One region of the Sphingomonas sp. Ant20 genome, then DNA from elsewhere that is predicted to be linked to it. Evidence: riboswitches for the same ligand, from Rfam matches in the RefSeq annotation. Region 1 holds a riboswitch; the other holds the start of a gene.
The links. Region 1 has a riboswitch for cobalamin ahead of cobW (cobalamin biosynthesis protein CobW). Riboswitches for the same ligand answer to the same signal wherever they lie in the genome.

Region 1 (3,025 bases):
GGCCGCATCGGCGACGCATGCCGGCCGCTCATGGCGTCCGGTCGGCGCGCGTCCCGGTCGTTCGCGGCAGGCCCCCGTCCTCGTCGGACGCCGGGGATGTGCCAATGACCAAGATCATGACCGGGCGGACCGCCGGTCGTTCGACGCGACACCGGATCGGCTGGATGTTCGCGATGCTGGTGGCGGCCAATATCGCCGCTTGGGGATGGGCGTTCGCGCTGTTCCAGGCGCAGCCGCTGATGCTGGGTACCGCGATGCTCGCCTGGGGGCTGGGCCTGCGCCATGCGGTCGACGCGGATCATATAGCGGCGATCGACAATGTGACGCGCAAGCTGATGCAGGACGGGCAGCGGCCGATTGGGGTCGGCTTCTGGTTCGCGGTCGGCCATTCGGGGATCGTCCTGATCGCCGCGGTCGCCATCGCGCTGACCGCGAGTGCGCTGGCGCAGTTCGAGGCGTTCAAGCAGGCGGGCGGGGTGATCGCGACGCTGATATCCGCGCTGTTCCTGTTCACGATTGCGGCGATGAACCTGATCATCCTGCGATCGGTGTGGCGGACCTTTGGCCATGTCCGCGGCGGCGGGCGCTATGTCGAGGAGGATCTCGACCTGCTGCTTGGCAATCGCGGGCTGCTCGCACGGCTGTTCCGGCCGATGTTCCGGCTGGTCACGCGCAGCTGGCACATGGCGCCGCTCGGGTTCCTGTTCGGGCTGGGGTTCGACACCGCGACCGAAGTCGCGATCCTCGGCCTGTCTGCAAGCCAGGCGGCGGACGGGTTGTCGATCGGTACGGTGCTGGTGCTGCCCGTGCTGTTCGCGACGGGCATGGCACTGGTCGACAGTGCCGACGGGGTGGTGATGCTCGGCGCGTATGAATGGGCGTTCGTGAAGCCGATCCGCAAGCTCTATTACAACATCACGATCACGCTGATCTCGGCGATCGTCGCGATCGCGATCGGCGGGATCGAAACGCTCGCGCTGCTGGCGTCGAAGCTGGGCCTCAGCGGGGGCGTGTGGGACGTCGCTTCGGCGCTGGGCGAGAATTTCAACGGGCTGGGCTTTGCGATCATCGCGCTGTTCGTGGCATGCTGGGTGCTGAGTTTTGCGATCTACCGGTGGAAGCGGTTCGACGAGATCGAGGTGGTTCGGGGGTAACGAGCTGCGTCTCATCCTGGGCTCGACCCGGGACCCAGGGCCAGGCAGCGCATTACGCGTGGCTCTGGGTCCTGACTTTCGTCAGGATGACGGAGGTCAGGTGCATTGGCACAGTCGCCAAACTCCTCTAAACCCAACCTCGAGGTTTGGTTCTACCGAACCTGACCAGATCGCGCCGGTGCCCTTCGGGGCTTGAATGGGAATGCGGTGCGGGAGCTTTGCCTCCCAATGCCGCGGCTGTCCCTGCAACTGTAAGCGGTGAGCGAGACGCACAGGCCCCCGATGCGGGGGCAGCCACTGGGTCACGAGACCTGGGAAGGCGTGCATCGAGCTTCGACCCGCGAGCCAGGAGACCTGCCAGCGTCATGGTCGCTCTTGCCTTGATCCAGGGGATGGTCGCGGCACGGTACTCCGTCTGAGCGACGAACGCGTGCGGCCGTCAGGTCGTGCGCGCGTGTGGCTGCGGGCGTGCGTCCGTCCGTGGCTGTCGTTCCGACGCCCGGAGAGTATCGCATGACCGACCCCCAGCCGACCCTGGCCAAGATTCCCGTTACCATCGTCACCGGGTTCCTCGGCGCGGGCAAGACCACGCTGATCAGCCACCTGATCCGCAACGCCGGTGGCCGGCGGCTCGCGGTGATCGTCAACGAATTTGGCACGCTCGGTATCGACGGCGACATATTGAAGGGCTGCGCGATCCCCGATTGCCCGGCCGAGAATGTCGTCGAGCTCGCCAATGGCTGTATCTGCTGCACCGTCGCGGACGATTTCATCCCGACCGTCGAAACTTTGCTCGCGCTTGACCCGCGGCCCGACCACATCCTGATCGAGACGTCGGGGCTCGCTTTGCCCAAGCCGTTGCTCAAGGCGTTCGATTGGCCCGCGATCCGGTCGCGGATCACGGTCGACGGGGTGATCGCTCTGGCCGATGCGGAAGCGGTCGCCGCGGGACGGTTCGCGCCCGACCTCGCCGCGATCGAGGCGCAGCGGCGCGCGGATCCGAGCGTGGATCACGAGACGCCGCTTGCCGAGGTGTTCGAGGACCAGCTCGCCTGTGCCGATCTGGTGCTGCTGACCAAGGCGGATCTGGCGGGCGAGGCGGGTGTGGCTGCGGCGCGCGCGGTGATCGCGGCGGAGTCCGCGCGTGCGTTGCCGGTGATCGCGCTGACCGACGGGGTGATCGATCCGCGCGTCGTGCTCGGGCTGAACGCGGCGGCGGAGGATGACATCGCGGCGCGGCCGTCGCACCATGATGGCGCGGACGATCACGAGCATGACGATTTCGACAGCATGATCGTCGAGCTTGGCGAGATCGCGGAGCCGGCGGCGCTCGCCGCGCGGATCGAGACGCTGGCGCGCGACGCCGACATCCTGCGCGTGAAGGGCTATGCCGCGGTGACGGGCAAGCCGATGCGGCTGCTGGTGCAGGCGGTCGGGGCGCGGGTGCGGACGCAATATGATCGGCCGTGGCGCGCCGACGAGGCGCGGCAGACGCGGCTGGTGGTGATCGCCGAGCATGACCGGATCGACCCTGCAAGGATCCGGGCCGCGCTTCAGGGCTGAGGGCGATGCACGTCGTCTTCCGCGAAAGCCACGGGCTGGAGGAAAGCGCGGTCCCGCAGGACCTGGCGCAGAGCCCGGCGGACCTCGTCGTCCTGTCCTTTTCGGACGGGGATCTCGGCGCGTTCGCGGCCGGGTGGCGGCGTGCGGCGGCGAGTGGAAGCCCGCTGCCGTCGCTCAGGCTCGCCAACCTGTCCGCGCTCGCGCATCCGCTGTCGGTCGATACCTATGTCGAGCGGACGCTGGACGGTGGCGCAGGCACGGGGGCGAAGGGGATCGTGATCCGGCTGATCGGCGGGCGGTCCTACTGG
Region 2 (8,742 bases), on a different contig from region 1:
CGCGTCGCTGACGGTTTCGAAGTCCAGCCAGATGCGCGGATACGACCAGCCGGCCATCGCCTGCGCAGCGCCCGCGGGGTCATGCTCGACCTGCCCGGTCATCGTGGCGCGATGGACGCGGCGGTCGGTGTCGGAGCCCAGATCCTCGACCGGGACATGCGTCAGGTCAACGATGCCACGCTGCAGGAACGCCTTGCCCGCGCCGCGCGGCAGGATCGTCACGGGCCAGTACGGACCCGCCGGCAAACCTGCGTGGCAATAGTCGGTGAAGGCACAGGTGTACGGCGCGTGGCAGTGATCGCCGACGATCGCTGCAGGTTCGCTTTGTGTCAGCAAGGCCTTGGCCGCACCGACGCGCGTGCCTTGTGTCACCACAATCGGCGCAACCAGCGCGGTCACGTCGGTATCGACGAACAGCCCGCCGCGGTCCCCCGAGCGGTCCAGCGTGAAGTCGCGATCGAGGTGGCGGACGTGAACCGATGTGATGAGCAGGCCGTTGGCGGCGGCGACCCAGGCCTGAGTCGCGAGCGCGGCGAGATGGTCCGGCTTTGCCTTGGTCGAACCGCGAACGGCAATGATGCGCCAGCCGTCGCCATCCGGTTCAAGGATATCGACGATCGCCTGCACGCCGTCGTGGAAGAACTGCGCGCCCGCGATGATCTGGCGGGTCGCAATCGCTGCGCCGGTCGCTGCTGACGCTGCCGATCGACCGGAGGCGGGGTCGATCATGACCATGTCAGGCATCTGCCGCCGCGCCTCGGCAGCAATCACATGCGCGGTCGCCCGACGATCGGCGGCATCGTTCGTCGAACCTGCGCTGTCGGGCCGAAACGTCATCAGCCACAATTGCCGCGGGCACCGCTCGAACGCGGCGAGGCGCGATGGCGAGAGCGTGTCAGGCGGCAAAATCACACCCCTCCATCGACCATCCGTCCCAGCGCATCACGAGATCCCGCGCGTCGCGCGACGTTGCGGGATCGACCGCGACCGCGTCGATCCGTTCGGCCTGGCGTTCGATCAGGCCGAGCCACTTGGCGCGGACCGCCTCGACGTCCGCCGGGAGCATGTAGCGATGCCATAATCGCGCGACGCGTCGTTCGATGAAAAGGCGCTCGAGCACGTCGCGCGTGCGGTCCAACGGCAGTCCCGCATGGCTGCGCCGCAATTCGCCGACGATATGCGACGGATAGATCTCGCGGCGGGTCTTGAGCAGGTCGAGAATGGCCCGTTCGATCATCGTCTCGTCGATCGCCGTGGTGGTCGGCATGAAACCTCCGTCAAAGGATGCGGTCACCGCGCGAGCGCGATCAACTGGGCAAGACCGTTGGTACCGGTCTTGGCGACGATGGCCGCGCGGTGATCTTCGACCGTCTTGGGGCTGAGCCCGAGGATGTCGGCAACGGCCTTGTTGCTATGTCCCTGCACGAGCAGGTCGAACACCTGACGTTCGCGCGCCGACAGGGCTGCGGTTCGTGCGCGGATGCTGCGTTGGCGCCGGGACCACGCGACCCCCTCGTCGACCGCGCTGAGGAGGCGTGTCTCGTCGAGCGGCTTTTCCAGATAATCGAGGCCGCCATAGCGCCGCACCGAATCCACGGCATTCGCGGTCGTCGGCCACGCGGTCATGAAGACGATCGCAACCGCGGGGTCGATCATCCGCACGCGGTCGGCAAAGCCGAAGCCGTCGAGGTCGCCCATCATGATGTCGGTGACGATGCACAGCGCCGGTGCTTCTGCGTAGACCGACAGCAGCATGACCGGGTCGAGAAAGGGTTCGGCGGCATGACCGTGACGGCAGAGCAGTCGTGCGACGGCCGCGCCGAGGTCATGGTCGTCATCGACGACATAGACGGCGGCACGATCCGGCTGATTGGCGGGGAGTGTCATGACTCGGCTCCGGGGCGCGGGAGGGATAGCGTCGCGCAGATGGTGCCGTCGGCGTGCGTGACACGCTCCACCGTGCCGCCATGGGCTTCGACGATCGCCCGCGCCACGAGCGCCCCGACGCCCATGCCGGGGCGTGCTTCCCGCCGATCGGGGCAGCGGTTCGCGACCATGACCATGACCCGGTCCTCGTTCTGATGGGCGGAGAGCGCGACACGACCGTCGCACGCCTGCACCGCATTGCGGACCAGATTGACCACCGCCTGCGCGAGCTCAATCTCCTGGCCGAAGACGACCAAGTCGGGATCGATGGGCGACACCTCCACCACGACCCGCGCCGCCCTGGCCTCGGCACGGGTCAATGCCGTGACGGTCTCGACCAGCGCGGACAGGGGCAGGGCGCTCGGTTCGTCGACCGATCGACCGCCGAAACGGCGCAGCCGGCGGACCAGAGTGGACAGCGCCGCCGCCTTGCGGTCGATCAGCGCGGCGGTCTGGGCGATGTCCGGATCGGCGGCGACGGTGATCTCGTGCAGGTGCTTGGCCTCGATCGCCAGCGTCGAAAGCGGCTGGCTGATCTCGTGGATCACCGCCACCGACATGGCGCGCAGCGTCTTCAGCCGTTCCGCCTGGAACAGCATGCGGTCGCGCCGCGACAGGTCGCTTTGGGCCCGCGCCTGCGCATCGGCGAAGCTGCCGGCGAGGTAGCCGACGACGACGATCGATGCGAGGCTCATGTGCAAGGCGAGCCGTTCGGCGACGGGCAGTTCGGTCGCGGTAAAGGGGAGGACGATCGCCGCGACGATCACGATCGCGCACCAGCCTGCGGTGCGGCCGAAGCGCAAGCCGATCCAGGCGACCGCGAGCAGCGCTGGGGCGGCGGGCACGCCCAGCCCGATCTCTGCCAGCAGCGTGCTCGCGGCGATCGCTGCGCCGAGGACGAGGGCCGCTTCGGCCAGTCCGGCAAGCTGGCGGAGCGTCGGGCGGTGCAGTGCCCGGGGCCGGTCCTGCCCCGCATGGACCACCCAGAGCAAGGGCGGGGCGATCAGCAACACGCCGAGCAGGTCGCCGACGACAAAGCCTGTCAGCGATGCCACCGTCTGACGAAGGCCCGAGACGCCCGTTAATTCGGGACTGAACAAGGTCCAGGGCAGCGCCGCCATGGTCGCCGCGACCGGCGCGGTGACTGCGGCGAGGCCGAGCGGCATCGGCGCGACGCCGAGGCTCGATTGCGACCGCGCCGCGACGTGGCGGACCAGCCAGACGACGATGCCATAGGTCAGCGCGGGCCGGGCGACGCCGTTTGCCGCGGTCAGCCAGCCGGCCTGACCCGGAACGATGATGCCGGCGATCGTCTGCACGATCAGTTCCGTCGCCATCACCGCCAGCGTCAGCCGCGGGCCACGGCTCCACAGCAGCGCCAGCCTGACGCCCGCGGCGGGATAGAGCAGCGAGTAGAAGCCCTGACCGCCCCAGCCTGCCGCGGCCTGGTGCGCGGCCGCGAACGCCGCTGCATAGCCGATGAGCCAGGGAAGGTCGGCCAGTCGTGGCACTGTTTTGCCGGCTACGGCACCGATCGAGAGGCGGGGCGGAGAGGGAGGCAGCGGCATTGAGGGCTGCCTAGCCGCATCCGGCGCCGATAGGCCATCGGGGAAATTCCCGGGTTTTCGGCGCGGCGGCGATGGCCATGATGATCGCGAGCCAGCCCCGGGAATGTATCGATGCCAGCCCATAGTGTCTCGCGATCGCGGAATCGTCACCGCGTAACGGGCGCAGCCGTACGATGACGGAAGGACCTGATCCGATTCACGAGGTGCGCGAGCTCTGGTACCAGGAGGATGGCAGCGTCATCGTCTACAGCCATCAGGTCGTGCCGCGGCGGTGGTGGAACCGCCTGACGCGGCCGATCGGCGTGCTGCTGATCGTGCTCGCCGTCGCGTGGCCCGCATTGCTGCTATCTCATGGATGGACATGGCTGGGCCTGGCGTTTGCCATTGGCGACGTGTGCGTCGTGTTCGTCGGCCGTGATCTGATCCTGTGGGGGGCCAGGCGCTGGAGCGATCCATAGGCAACCGCGTTTAGACGCGGAATCGGAAGGTCTGCGCAGCAGGGCGGGCGCCCTGACGGGCTTGTGGCTCGCCAGGGCACATCATGCAATGGCCGGCCCCCCCGACCGGCTGGTCAGTCGCCGGGGAGGGCGGCACCGGCGACTGCGAACAGATCCGCCGCGGAGTGGCGGGACAGGTCGATCGGAAACGCCGCGCTCATCGACACGCCCGCCGGCGCGTCGTTCGCATCGAAGCCGAGCGCGCGGCAGGCCGCCACGCTCGCCTTGGTCCTGCAGGCGAGCCCGCCGCCATGTGCAAAGACGTTCAGCAGCACCCGGCGTGCGTGCGAGCGCGGCCGGATGCGCAGATCGGGAACGTCAGTATAATAGATCTCCAGCGCGCCGGGGCAGAGCCGGGCGAGATCGTCGAGCAGCGCCTCGCGCTCGTTCGGCGCGGCGGTCGGTTCGGTGCGCAGCGCTTCCTCGTCACCATCGGTTTCATCATCGGCCTCGCTCTCTCCGGCCAGATCCTCGACGGCGGGTGCGGGGCGGTCGGCGAGCAGCCGGGCGAGCCGCTCCTCGAACGCGACCGGATCGACCGCTGGCGCGTCGCCGGGTTCGGTGCCGTCGTTGCAGGGCGGCATGAACGCGGCAATGAGGTCCCGCTCGATCGGCGCAAGCCAGTGCTTCTTCACCCATGCGCTCGGCCGCTGCCCGGGCTCGGGGAGCATGGTCGCGGCCAGGTCGCGCGGCAATTGGAGATAGGTGAAGCCGAGGTGATCGAGCATCGTGGCCTCGTTCCCCGGCCCGAACACATCCCAGTGTGCGGCTGCGAGCTGCGCCTTGGCGAAGGTGCAGCTGCCGCCCTTGCGCTGGAGAAGCGGGCTTTCATCGCCGTTCAGTGCCAGCATCGCAACGATCGTCTCGATCGGTCCGTTGGGCTCTGCGGCGGCGAGCGCATGCAGATGCTTGAGATGCCGACGGGCGAAGGTGACATAGGGCGAGCGCAGCGTCTGATAGGTGACGTGCTTCTCCCAGCGCTCGAGGACCGATCCGCCAAAGGGCCGCTCGGCCTTGCCGGCATATAGGCCGACATAGACGAGCCGGTCGTCATGGAACATGCCGTAGATGCCGGGCCCGCGCAGTGCCTCCGGCTCCCCCGCCCAGGGTGCCCGCGGCACGGCGCGCAGGTTCATCCATGCCGGCTTGCCGAGCGTGGGCGGCACGGGACGGAGGGTAAACAGCTCGGAAGCCCGGTAAAACGGCATGCGCAATGTCTCCTCATGGGGTGGCCATGCGGCTTAGGCGGGCGCGCGCGCGACCGGCTATCCGGGGTTTCCCGGGGGGCGACATCGCCGGCGGCCCGTCCCAAGGGCTGCCGGCCGCGGGGCGCGCTAGAAGCCGACGCGAAGCGAGACGTCGACCGCGCGGGGACGGCCGAGCACCCATTGCTGGTTGTTGTACGTGCTGATCGCATAGTTTCGGTCGAATAAATTGTAGCCGTGGATGTCGACCGCGAGCCGTGGCGTCACTGCATAGGAGAGCGTTGCATCGACCATGGTGTAGCTGGGGACGCGAAAGCTGTTGGCGTTGTCCGAATAGCGGCGCCCGACGTAGCGCAGCCCGGCGCGCGCCTGGAGCGCACGCGTTGCGTTCCAGCGCAGCCAGAGATTGGCGAGCGTCTCGGGCACGTCCGGCGGGGTATTGCCGTCAAAGCGCGTGTCGCCGGAGACGAAGTCGTCGAACGTCGCGTCGAGTATGCTGCCGTTCGCATCGATCCCGACACCGTAAGGCAGATCGAGCGATACCGCGGCCTCGATACCCCTGGCCGATCGCTGGCCTACCTGCTCGACCGGGCTCGTCGGGGTCAGCTGCGCCAGCAGGCGCTTCTTGACGATGCGGTAGGCGGCGAGGGTGGCGGTGCCGCGACCGTCGAGGAACACCGCCTTGGCGCCAACCTCGACCTGGTCGCCAACCGCGTTGCTGAACTGCACCTGCCCGGTCGAATAGGTCGTCAGCGTCCCCAGCGGGTCCACGCCGGTGGCATATTGCGCATAGAGCGACACCGTCGTGATCGGTTGATAGACGCTCCCGACCCGCCAGGTCAGATTGTGCAGTTGCTTGGCGAGCACGAACGTCTCGGTGCCGGTGCCGCCCGGATAGTCGATCGACCAGCGGCGGATCGTGTCGCGCTCGAAGCGGACGCCACCGACGATCGAGACGTGCGTTCCGAGCTTCAGCCGGTCCTCGGCGAAGACCGCATATTCGGTCGTGCGCGTGCGATAGCGCGGTGCGATGCCTTGCGTGTCGATGATCAGACCGGGATCGAACGCGAAGGGATCGACCTCCGAAACCTGCGGGTCAGACCCGAAATTGTGGGAATATGTCAGTTTGATAAGGTTGACATCGAAGCCCATGACCAAGTCGTTGCCGACGCCATCGGCGATGCCCGTCCTGAACGTCACGCTGCCCTGGTCGCCCCACTGCGTCTGATCATGGACGATGCCGGTCATGTCGGTACGCAGGATGCCACCGGGTGTGCCGGTGTTGCCACTGCCGTTGGCGCAGACCCCGTCTGCGGCGACCCAGCAATAGGTTTCGAGATTGAGCCAGGAGCGTTTGGAGCTGAGGCGATAGGCCTGGTTGCTGACGGTGACCACATCGCTCGGCGTCCAGTCGACCTGCAGGCTGGTGCGGTTGTCCCGGTAGCGGATGACGCCGTCGCGTGTGTTGTAGTTGCGCTCCCGGATGCGGTCGTCGAGCCGACCGTCGATCAGCGGCGTACCGAAATAGCGCATCGGCTTCTGGTCGCCATAATCGTCCCGCGCGGTGACGACGAGCGTGTCGGTCGGTGCCCAGCGCAGCGTGCCCGACACGGCATGGCTGCGCGACTGGCCGCGATCGACATAGCCGTCCGATCGGCGATAGCTGCCGTCGATGCGGTAGGAGAGGCGCTCGGTGATCGGCCCCCCTGCGCCCGCCGCGAGATGGAAGCTGTCCTGCGAGCCATAGCCGATCTCCCCCTCCACATGCGTCCGCTGCGTATCGGGTTTGCGCATCAGGACATTTACCGCGCCGCCCAGCGCGCCCTGGCCGTAGAGCACCGAGGCCGGGCCGCTCAGGATGTCGATCCGCTCGACCATCCACGGATCGGTCGGAAAGGTTATCGTGCCGGCAGCCGGGAACAGCCTTATACCGTCGATCAGCTGAAGCACGGATCCCTGGCCGCTGAAGCCGCGCGCGGCGAGCGCGGTGCCGCCATTGCCGGGGTTTCCGGCGTTGCTGATGCCCGGTGCGCGGCTCGTCGCGTCGATCACCGACAGGTCGCCGCGCGCGCGGATCGTGGCGCCATCGATGACCGAGATCGTCGCGGGGGTCTCGAGCGGCGTGAGCCCCAGGCGGCTGCCGGTCGCATTCGGCGTGGTGAGCGTGTCCTGGGCATGCTGTCCGACGATCAGGATGTCCTTGGTATCGGGATCCGGCACGGACTGGGCGTGGACTTGTGCTGCGAAGACAGGCGACAGAATAGCCCCCGCGAGCGCGAGGCGAGACAATAGGAACGGCATTACGGTAATCCCCCGGGCGTCTGGCGAACCCGGCAGGGACCTCCCGCGAACGGCCGACATCCGCGCCAGCCGGACGCGATTGCGACCGGCACGCATGCCCGTGCGGTCCCCACCGCACACGTCGTCGCTCGACGGAGTACCGTGCCGCGGCCACCCCCTGGGCCAGGCAAGAGCGACCAGACGCCGGCAGGTCTCCTGGCTCACGGGTCATCACACGATGCACGGCCTTCCCAGGCCCTCATGACGAAACGTCTGGCCCAGTGGCTGCTCCTTCCTTTGCAGGAAGAAGCGAAATGCATCGCGCTCGCCGCTTACAGTTGCAGGGACAGCCTCGGCTTCAGGTGGCGAACCACCCTCACCGCGTTCCCTATTAAGCCCTTTCGGGGCACCGACGCGATCATGCCGCCCTGCTCGGATCGAACAGGTCAGCGGCGCCGGTCTATCCCGGTCAGGATCGTTCGGCAATCGTCCGGCGAGCGGCGCGATGGCGGCTCGATCGTCCTGCTCGATTGCTGTGATCCAGAAGCTCCGTTTGGCGCGATGCGCGTCCTCGATCAGGAGGCGGCGGTGCCGCACGCTCTGTGCGGGGATGCCACGCTGATGGCATGCAGGATTAAGGGATAGAGATGAAGAACGTGAAGAGCCGTCAGGCCGTGACGGCGATGCTGCTGGCTGCGACATCGGCTGGTGCCATGATTCAGCCAGTCGCCGCGCAGACGGTGGCGCCGGCCGAGACGCAGGCGGAAACCCGCATGACGACCGCGGCGGCCCCGTCCAGCGCCGGCAAGCCCGCGCTGGCGCAGGCCGGGGTTGCCGGCACCGTCGAAGCCAAGGGTGATTCAGCGAGTGTCGCCGCACCGCAGATGACCCGCGACAATGGCGCGCCGATCGGCGAGAACCGCCACTCGAGGCGGCGGGCGACCTTGGCCCCGTCCTGCTTGAGGACACGACGCTGATCGAGAAGCTCGCACGCTTCGACCGGGAGCGCGTGCCCGAGCGCGTCGTCCATGCCCGCGGAACCGGTGCCCACGGCGTGTTCACCGCGACCGCGGACATTTCGAGCATCACCGGTGCATCGCTGTTCATGCCCGGCAAGCAGACGCCGGTGTTCGTCCGCTTCTCGACCGTGATCCACCCCTCGGGCAGCCCCGAGGGCATGCGGGATCCGCGCGGCTTTGCGACCAAATTCTACACCGATCAGGGCAATTGGGATCTGGTCGGCAACAACCTGCCGATCTTCTTCAT

Region 2: linked by a shared signal. The riboswitch ahead of NI18_RS00830 (TonB-dependent receptor) and the one ahead of cobW (cobalamin biosynthesis protein CobW) in region 1 are both predicted to bind cobalamin.

What each region holds. Positions count from the first base shown of each region.
Region 1 covers NZ_JRVI01000128.1:144-3,168, reverse strand. Annotated here, with positions in the region: gene NI18_RS14845 (HoxN/HupN/NixA family nickel/cobalt transporter) at 165-1,154, shown strand; cobalamin riboswitch at 1,314-1,531, shown strand; gene cobW (cobalamin biosynthesis protein CobW) at 1,668-2,717, shown strand; partial or broken gene cobN (cobaltochelatase subunit CobN) at 2,723-3,025, shown strand, end outside.
Region 2 covers NZ_JRVI01000003.1:12,484-21,225, forward strand. Annotated here, with positions in the region: gene NI18_RS26125 (DUF2779 domain-containing protein) at 1-906, opposite strand, end outside; gene NI18_RS21915 (hypothetical protein) at 896-1,267, opposite strand; gene NI18_RS00810 (LuxR C-terminal-related transcriptional regulator) at 1,291-1,887, opposite strand; gene NI18_RS00815 (ATP-binding protein) at 1,884-3,494, opposite strand; gene NI18_RS00820 (hypothetical protein) at 3,668-3,952, shown strand; gene NI18_RS00825 (hypothetical protein) at 4,066-5,199, opposite strand; gene NI18_RS00830 (TonB-dependent receptor) at 5,326-7,416, opposite strand; cobalamin riboswitch at 7,665-7,905, opposite strand; gene NI18_RS26130 (hypothetical protein) at 8,124-8,453, shown strand; gene NI18_RS00840 (catalase) at 8,453-8,742, shown strand, end outside.